3 regions of the Lysinibacillus sp. NPDC097214 genome follow, and region 2 is predicted to be linked to each of the others. Evidence: predicted binding sites of a transcription regulator. Region 2 holds the regulator's gene; each other region holds the start of a gene.
The links. The regulator LexA, encoded in region 2, represses DNA repair genes until DNA is damaged. The targets are predictions, from matches to a motif close to CGAACATATGTTCG.
Positions count from the first base shown of each region.

Region 1: a site for LexA is predicted at 1,560-1,573, ahead of ACQKMI_RS02115 (carbohydrate kinase). Genes of this name have one in related genera too.
Region 3: a site for LexA is predicted at 2,041-2,054, ahead of recA (recombinase RecA). Genes of this name have one in related genera too.

Region 1 covers NZ_JBNNSS010000001.1:431,119-434,408, forward strand. The annotation lists gene ACQKMI_RS02110 (pseudouridine-5'-phosphate glycosidase) at 1-431, opposite strand, end outside; gene ACQKMI_RS02115 (carbohydrate kinase) at 436-1,527, opposite strand; partial or broken gene ACQKMI_RS02120 (DUF3885 domain-containing protein) at 1,797-2,423, shown strand; gene ACQKMI_RS02125 (M23 family metallopeptidase) at 2,637-3,290, opposite strand, start outside.
Region 2 covers NZ_JBNNSS010000003.1:482,141-485,430, reverse strand. The annotation lists gene ACQKMI_RS09520 (hypothetical protein) at 1-156, opposite strand, end outside; gene ACQKMI_RS09515 (YneB family resolvase-like protein) at 276-941, opposite strand; gene yneA (cell division suppressor protein YneA) at 938-1,255, opposite strand; gene lexA (transcriptional repressor LexA) at 1,419-2,036, shown strand; gene ACQKMI_RS09500 (gamma-glutamyl-gamma-aminobutyrate hydrolase family protein) at 2,218-2,940, opposite strand; gene ACQKMI_RS09495 (prepilin peptidase) at 3,028-3,290, opposite strand, start outside.
Region 3 covers NZ_JBNNSS010000003.1:363,914-367,203, reverse strand. The annotation lists gene rny (ribonuclease Y) at 1-198, opposite strand, end outside; gene recA (recombinase RecA) at 891-1,958, opposite strand; gene ACQKMI_RS08975 (competence/damage-inducible protein A) at 2,388-3,290, opposite strand, start outside.

The sequences.
Region 1 (3,290 bases), on a different contig from region 2:
TCTAAGTCTGCTGAAATATCCATTGTTGTTTCAGCACCACGGTGTACGCCACCGATACCACCAGTTACAAAAATTTCAATACCAGCTAGCTCCGCACAGATCATTGTTGCAGCTACAGTTGTTGCGCCTATTTTTTTTGATGCTAAAAGATAGCCTAAGTCACGACGAGATGCTTTTGCTACACCTTGTGCATTACCGAACATTTCAAGTTCTTCATCCGATAAACCAATTTTGATTTTACCATCGATTAATGCGATAGTTGCTGGTACTGCACCATTATCACGAATAATTTGTTCTACTTCACGTGCTGTTTGTACATTTTGTGGATATGGCATTCCGTGAGAAATAATTGTTGATTCTAATGCTACGATTGGTAAACCTTTCGCTTGTCCTGCTTTTACTTCTTCTGATAATACGATGAATTCTTTCATGTTGTTATTCCTCCATTTCACTGTTTAACAAATCAACTGATAGCTCAGGTCTTACGGTATATGGCGATGCAAGCGTATTTTTGGCATTTGTTAAACCTGCATCAACACATGTTGCAAAGGATTGGCCAGTAAGCCAGCTATGGATTACTGCACTGACAAAGGCGTCTCCTGCACCTGTCACATCTTCAATTTTTTCTATGGCTTTAGCTGCGAAATGACTTGGCTTCGTTGTAGTGGAAGCTGCATACACTCCCTTACTACCAGCTGTAATAATGACATGCTCAGCACCTAATGTAAGAAGTTGCTGTAAGGCCTTTTCATAATGCGTTGAGTTTTCGATTGTATGATCCACAATCGTCTCCGCTTCATCTGTGTTACAAATAAACCATGTTACACCTTGCAACGTATCTGGTAATCGATTCATTTTTGGCGAAGATACCGGCACGATGACAAATGGAATCTCACGGGCAATCGACACCTGCTGAATGTAAGCCACTGTTTCCTTTGGACAGTTTAAATCCATAATAAAGCAGCCCGCATTCATCAGCATTGACTCATGTTTTTTTAGCAAACTTGGCAATAAAAGATCATATACTTCCATATTTGCTACCGCTAATGCTAGCTCGCCCTGCTCATCCATAACCGCAGTATAGGAACCAGTCGAAGCGTCAGGTAGCTGCTCCACATAACGTAAATTCATAAATGGCTCTGACGCTTCTTGGATCACTTGCCAATCAGCATCTTTGCCGGCAGTAGTCAGCAATGTTACTTGATGATTTAATCTACCTAAGTTTTCAGCAATGTTTCGTCCTACACCACCTACACTAAATGAAGAGCTAGCAGGATTGGACGTACCGAATTGGACATTCCCCTTTACATGAAATTTTCGGTCAAGATTGGCTCCACCGATACAAATAATTTCATTTTCCTCAGGCAAAATATATGCACGACCTACAATTTTCCCCTGCTTCGTTAAGCTCGACACTAAATTAGCAAGGACTGGTCGAGATAGCTTCATCTTATCTGCCATCTCTTGCTGAGACATAAACGGATTCTGGCGAATTAATGCAAGGACCGCCTGTTCTCTTTCATTCATAGCATCACCTTTTGTTATATTTGTTTACATTATAAACTTTTGTTCGATTTATGTCAAAAAATTTTTCCATTTTAAATTTAAAATGGACATTCAAGTCTATTTCAGATATAAGTTGTTAAAGATAGTTGCTATTCAACTAATGGTGCAGTTCAGTTGAATAAGAGGTTTGTAACATTATTGGATTGGGTTAAAATAGACAGGTTTGAAAGCTTAAATAAGGTGCGTTAGTGATCGAAATTTTACAGAATTTATAAAAGGGAGTAACTCCAATGAAGGAAAAAATATTGAAGTATATAGATAGCAACTTCCCTAACCTAACTAGTGAATTACATCTAAGGTTTGAACTCGGTGAACCATATGAAAATGGTACTGAAGATAGATTAAATCAAGTTGTTACAAGAGTTACTACTTTATTTGAAGAAGTGTTCAAGCCCGATGATTCTATTTATATTTATATAAATGATTGGGAAATTACCGAGGATATTATGTTTGGAAATACCACTCCGGAATATCTGTATGATCTATTATGTGACCAAAATATAGAAGAGGAAACATTATACGATATAGATGAGGATTATGATGAGGTCACGGGTCAAACAATAGAAGTTAAAAATGAATACAAAGTGAAATTTGTATACTCACAATTAAAATCTGTACCCTACTAGGAAATACTTAGAGGTATAGGGAATTATGAACAAGGAAGAGAACCTTCTATTGGACAATCTGTGTATTTTATAAGTATTGATAAGGACTTACTATTTCATATGTATGATGATAGAGGTTGTTTAATACATTCTAAGGATATTGAGAAATTGTTGCCTTTGTATCATACATATAATAATTGGCTAGTTGATTATTGGCGTGAATACTTTGATAGCATTTTCAAGAATGTATAATCTTTTTTATTCGACAAACGGAGAGTGATTGTTTAATTAGAGCAATCGCTTGATGTGCTAACGGTGCAGGATAGCTCAATAGTGGACTAGAAATAATTCTTGACTTTGCCGTGAGGGGGAACTTTATCTTAGGGGTACCGTTAGGAAAATGCGGATTTACAACGCTAAACCCATTTTCCTGACGGTACCCCTCTATGCTGTTTTAATTTATTCCTATTCATCAGATATTTGAAATCTTATTCTATCCTTATTTGTTGGAATCCCATTATTCACTTTTTCCCATTTGCCATTTTTAAACATTTCGTATTGTTCAAAAGCAAAAGGCAATCCATTTGCAGTAGCTATGTCACTACTATCCATAAGTTGAAAATGCAAATGCGGAGCAAAGGAGTTACCTGAATGACCAACTCTGCCAATAACTTCACCTTTTTTTACACGCTGACCAACTGAAACCTGAATTGACCCAGTTTGAAGATGGACTAATCCAGCATATACATTGTTGGCACATTCTATAATAATGTAGTTGCCAGCAACTGATTGTATGTCATCTTTCTTCGGGTCGAAATAATGAGCATTTTTATAAGCGTTAGACATATCTGAAAGCAATTTTGTACGTGTTCGTTCTTTATAACCATCCTCTGCTTGGACAATGATCCCGTCGCAAGGAGCATATACTTCTTGCCCCCAACAATAATATTCATCTAAGGGAACACCAAAAAGTAGATATTGCGCCAGACTAACGCGATAGGCGGGCCAGCCCTTTCTTTCCCAATCCACTTGAATAAAGTCATAAGCATATCTTGATCCTAATTGGTTTGTGCCGTGACTCGGAATTTTTGTCCCTGGAGTGTTAGGAGAGTGCCATTC
Region 2 (3,290 bases):
CCTATCCGTCACTTCAGCGATTCTATCCACGTTTTTCTCTGTTCTATCCGTCACCTCGGCGATTCTATCCACGTTTTTCTCTGTTCTATCCGTCACTTCAGCGATTCTATCCACGTTTTTCGCTGTTCTATCCATCACTTTGGCGATTCTATCCACGTCTTTCGCTGTCCTAACCGTCACTTCGCCATTCTATCGTGACTACTTGTCTCCTTCACCTTCATCTAGAGCCTTTAAAAAGAAAAAAATCAGTAGGAAAACTCCCACTGATTAAAACGTTATTTTATTTCGTTTCCCTCTAGATGTTCCCGATATCTCCTATGGACAGTAGCTTTGCTTACGTCAAAGTCTAGCCCCCTAAGAGTTACAGCGATTTCCTCAAATGTGAAGCCTCGATTACGTAACTTGACGATTTCTTCTATAGGGACATCTTTACGTTCTTGACCGTTTGGATTTCCTCGGTTAGATAAATTGTTTTCAGGGCGATAGCCATTTTCAACCGCACGACGCATACCTCGACGTATTTTTGCATTATGGATTCTACGCTGGTACTCCTCTACAATTGCTAAAATTTCTAGGAGCATCGTATCCATTTCATTTAATTGTACAGGTCCCGCATCTCGCATAGAGAAAACATTAGTTTCAGTTTTCTGCAATAAATGCAATACGGCCATTCGAGCATTTCCACGTCCTAAGCGTGTTTCATCCTGCACAAATAATGCTGTTACTTCTTTTTCTTTTATGAAATCGAGCATTTCTAGTAAACCTTCTCGTTCCACATCATAGCCACTATGCTTATCCTTAAAAACATGCTTCACTTCGTAGCCCTGTTCTTTAGCATAGCGTACTAACTCCTCCTCCTGACGCTCTAACGAGGAGCTTTGTGTCTCTTTTTCTGTACTCACACGGCAATAGACAACAGCCGATTGTTGTTTAGTTATCATTTTACATTTCTCGCAATTTCAATTGAATTTAAAGGATTGGGTTGGTCCTCACCCACTACTGGAATCACTAGAGATTTACCTGCAATAATTCGTACGTTCGATAATTCATTTTCTGTCTTAACAAGCTTAATCCATTCATCCGACTTCATTTTACCACGGTATTGTTCGGCTAACGACCATAAGCTATCACCATGTTCGATTTCAATTTCTGCGTATGTAACCTCGCCTGGGTCTGTTATAAAAAGATATGCTGTAAATAGTAGACAAGCTCCTAATAAAATTGTAATATGTGGATTTTTTTTAAACCAGTTCATGTTTATAACCCCTTTTCGAGAATGTTTGTTCGGAATATATGTTCTTATAATAATGCGAACAAACGTTTTTGTCAAACACTTTTCGAACCTATGTTTGCTTAAGTGTTCGCATTCTGCTATACTATTAATAAGTAGAATGATTAGAAAAAAGAGGTGAGCAATCATGAAAAAAGTATCGAAAAGACAAGAGGCCATATTAGAGTTCATTAAAGAAGAGGTACGCGCAAAGGGGTATCCACCATCTGTACGTGAGATTGGTGAAGCAGTTGGACTTGCTTCAAGCTCTACAGTTCATGGACATTTAGCTCGTTTAGAACAAAAAGGCTTGATTCGACGTGATCCAACTAAACCACGTGCCATTGAAATTCTAGAGCCAGAGGATTCTATTCAAAAGCAACATGTTATACATGTCCCACTTGTTGGGAAAGTTACTGCAGGTTCTCCGATAACTGCTGTTGAAAATATCGATGAATATTTCCCACTACCAGATATTTATGGGACAAGTGAAGATCAGTTATTTATGCTTGAAATTATGGGTGAATCCATGATTGAAGCTGGCATTTTAGACGGAGATTTAGTTATTGTTAAACAAAAATCAACAGCTGATAATGGTGATATTGTCGTAGCAATGACTGAAGAGAATGAAGCAACTGTAAAGCGTTTCTTTAAGGAAAAAAGTCATTTCCGTTTACAGCCTGAAAACGCAACAATGGAGCCAATTATCGTAGACCAAGTTTCTATTTTGGGGCATGTTGTAGGTCTTTATCGTCGTGTACATTAAAAGTATCTCAATAGTAAAGTATAAAAAGAGGATTTTATGTTCACTGATGGGCATATACCTCTTTTTCTTATTTTTCGAGTGCCATTTTTCACACAAAAAAGAACCCACTTTATATGGATTCTTCGCTCTAGCAATGTCTTTACTTAATTTCCGTCATAAGACATGTAATGCTTATCAAGTTTTATGCCTCTACCTTGAATTTCAAACTCGCCTTTACAAATGCAGTGAATAATTTTTTTGATGCTTCATCTCCTACAATGGCTAGCTCTTCAGGATGCCATTGTACTGCTAGACAAAATGGTAAATCTTCGTGTACTACCGCTTCAACGATACCATCACTTGATTTGGCTACCACTTTCAATTTTTCTGCTGCTACGTTTATTGCCTGATGATGAAATGAATTCACCGCAATTTTTTCTTCCTCGATAATCGTTGTTAATAATGTATCAGGTATTAGATGAACATGATGTGTAGCAACGCTCCGTGCCGCTTGTTGCGTATGCTTTATTAATTTCTTACTATGATATTCACTATCAATATCCTGATAGAGAGTGCCTCCAAACGCAACATTTAGCATTTGAATCCCTCGACAAATGCCGAAAATCGGCATTTTCCGAATAGAGGCCGCTTCAATCAAGGAAAGTTCTACTGAATCCCTTTCCGGATGAATCTTCCCTAACTTTGGTGTAGGTTCTGCACCAAAAAGAAATGGATGTACATCATGCCCGCCCGATAGTAATAATCCGTCCGTCAACGATAAAATTTGTGCTACATCCTCTTCCACTCCAAGCGGAATTATAAGTGGTACACCCCCAGCTTCAATTATACTTTTGCTATAAGCAACATTTAATCTTGAGGACAAATCATCCTCCGCAAAAGCTGTTATTCCGATAATTGGTTTCATGTTATCCCCTCCATGATCTTATCTAGCATTAACTACATATAAAAGCTTGAAGACTATTAATCATCGAAGGACTCCCCCACTGATTAATTACCAAAACCCAAGATACCAATTCATCAACACATCCCCATAAAAATAGATAATAATCGCCGCTAGAGCAATAGATGGTCCGAATGGTATAGGCGTTTTTCTTCCCTGTCCGCGTACTTTTAACACTACTATTCCAACAATCATACCAATGACAGCAGCTATAAATAGCGTAAGAATTGCATGTATTGTACCAAGTACGAGACCAAGTAAAAAGAATAATTTAATATCGCCTCCACCCATTCCACCTCTTGATAGGACAGCTA
Region 3 (3,290 bases), 120 kb from region 2:
GTGAGTTTCATCTTTGGCCTCAAGTAGTGCTTCTTTCTTCAATGCCTCCGCTTCTCGTTTTCCTTCTTCAACGATAGTTTCAGCGACATGTTTAGCACCAGTGATTTTTGAGTCATTCACTTTTTTCATATAGATATAGCTAACAGCGGCACCAACGATGAGTCCAAGCAAAGCGGAGATGATAGTAATTCCATCCATATGAACACCTCCTCTTGCTATTTGGGTATTACAGTTTCAGTCGGCGCATACATCAAATTCGCCTTGGCATAATAATTGCATCTCGGATTTTAAATCATGTTTAATTCTGCACAAGGTGCAGACACGATGTCTGACATTCGGTAAAATCACAGGAAGTGGCGTTTTTACCGAAGCAGATACATTAGCCGTTTTTGCAGGATGCGAAAATCTAAGGCTAACATCTTATTATTCATTTCTTTCAAAATCCTTGACATCTGCCAGAGGCTTCATCTTCATTTAATAGGTCTTCAAAAGCCTTATAAATGAAGTCAGAATGTACTGCCTATTTAAAGTCATAATTCAGAAATTATACATATTTAATTGTATAGCTAGCCTCAAGCTCTGTCAAGGATAGTCGGGCATCTGTTCGCCCTCTCAAGAAAAAAAGTCAGTCATATCCATTAAGAGAATTAATTACCTATTACTTTTTACACTAACGCTTATTTTAGCTTTTAACATTAATGGTGCAGAAGCAGTACTTAGGAATTATTTTCACAAAACTTCGCCCAATCGGAACGAAGGTCAATTTATATCAATTTGATGAGCTACATGAATGGATATCCTAATAAATATAATAAAACCACATTCCCCAGTATGTGTAAATAAAAAAATGCATTGCTCTCACTATAAAGAGTGGGAACAATGCATTTATATTATTTTTCATCTTCAAGAAGAAGCTTTAATTCATCATCCATTTCTTCCTCATCACCATGCGCAGCAATTGTGTAAGATGATGATGCAATACCGTAAGAAGCACGGATTTTATTTGCGATGTCGTCAAGCACCGCTGGATTTTCTTTTAAATATTGTTTAGCATTTTCACGACCTTGACCTAGGCGCTCATCACCGTAAGCATACCAAGAACCGCTTTTTTGAACGATGTCTAGTTCAACACCTAAATCGACTGTTTCGCCCTCTTTTGAAATTCCTTCACCGTACATAATATCAACTTCAGCTGTACGGAATGGTGGCGCTACTTTGTTTTTCACAATTTTAATTTTTGTACGGTTACCCATAATGTCATTACCTTGTTTAATAGCTTCTGCACGACGTACTTCTAAGCGAACGGAGCTATAGAATTTAAGTGCACGACCACCAGGTGTTGTTTCTGGGTTTCCGAACATGACACCGATTTTTTCACGAATTTGGTTAATGAAAATAGCAATCGTTTTCGATTTATTGATTGCACCTGAAAGCTTACGTAAAGCCTGAGACATTAAACGCGCTTGTAAACCAACATGCGAATCACCCATATCTCCTTCGATCTCTGCTTTCGGAACTAATGCTGCTACTGAGTCTATAACGATAATGTCGATAGCGCCACTACGTACTAGTGCTTCAGCGATTTCAAGCGCTTGTTCTCCTGTATCTGGTTGAGATAATAGAAGCTCATCAATATTGACACCTAATTTTTGTGCATATATTGGATCTAACGCATGCTCAGCATCGATAAACGCTGCTTGTCCACCATTTGCCTGCACCTCTGCAATGGCATGAAGAGCAACCGTTGTTTTACCTGATGATTCAGGGCCGTATACTTCAATAATACGTCCACGTGGATAACCACCTACACCTAATGCAGCATCAAGTGCTAGCGAACCACTTGAAGATGTAGCAATTTCTAAATCAGTTTTTTCGCCAAGTTTCATGATGGAACCTTTGCCGAAATTCTTTTCAATTTGTTTTAACGCCTGTTCTAAGGCTGCTTTACGATCACTCATTCATTTTCCTCCTTCGAAAACTGTTCACTGTTTTTCTCTATCTCTACTATACTTGTTTTTGAGAGAAGACGCAAGAAAAAAGCGAACGTTTATTCGTTTTTCTTCAAAATAAAAATTTGGGTAACTTTCCATTACCCAAATTTCTATTTTAACGATATTTAATCAAGCGTGTCGATTAACCATTTTTATCCACTTTATTAGAAGGCTCTGATTTCCGCTACGGGCTACTCGCTTTCCTGCGGGCGAGCGTCGAGCCGCTTCCTTCGCTGCGCTTCGTGCAGGGTCTCGCCTGTCTCGCTTTCCCGCGGGAGTCGAGTAGCCCTACGCTACAATCAGTTAAAATGGTTATACATTAGCAAAATATCAACAAAAAAATCCTTTTATCAGCCAATAATAGACCTATATTTACCTAATCAACACGTCTAATATTTAATAACGTTTTTTAAAGCCTCTTTCTTCCAAAAGCTGCATTAAATAATGACAAGTAAATTTCGCCGCACGAAGTCGATTTGTATTACGCATGCCCGATAGATGAAGTAAATATGTGATTGGTTGCTCATCACCAATTGCGATCCCAATCCAAACCGTTCCCACTGGTTGATGATCATGCGCTGTAGGACCTGCCGCACCTGTTAATCCAATACCAATATCTGTATCAAACTTTTTTCGTACAGCGCTAGCCATAGCCGCTGCACATTCACTGCTGACAATCCCATGTGTAGTTAATAATTCTTTAGAAATACCGAGCTGTTTTATTTTAGCCTCTTCTGTATACGTAACAACGCCACCAACAAGGGCATCCCCTACACCTGGTATTTCTGCAAGCTCAGACTGAAATAATCCAGCTGTTAAACTTTCTGCCGCAGAAATTGTTAACTGATTATCTAGTAACATTTCTACTGTTTTAGAGGCTAGAGAATCATCATCTATACCGTATTGATAGTCACCTACAAGCACTTGAAGCTCTGCTACCTTTGCAGCAATAAGCTGCTGTGCTTCTTGCTCCGTTTCTGCCTTGGCAGTCACACGCAGTGTAACTTCGCCGTCAGAAGCAAGTGGCGCAACAGTTGGGTTTGTTTGCGAATCTAAAATAGCTTGGACACGTACTTCAAGCTCAGCCTCTCCAATGCCATAAAAACGCATCACATGCGATAGTATAACCCCTCCAGCATTTAACATCGCACCAAGCTTTGGCTTTGCTTCAAACTGGAACATCGGTTCAAGCTCTTTAGGTGGCCCCGGAAGCAAAATATAAGTACGCTCATCTTTCGTTAGTATCATACCAGGTGCCATACCATGATGGTTTGCAAGCACCTCACTACCTGCTAATAT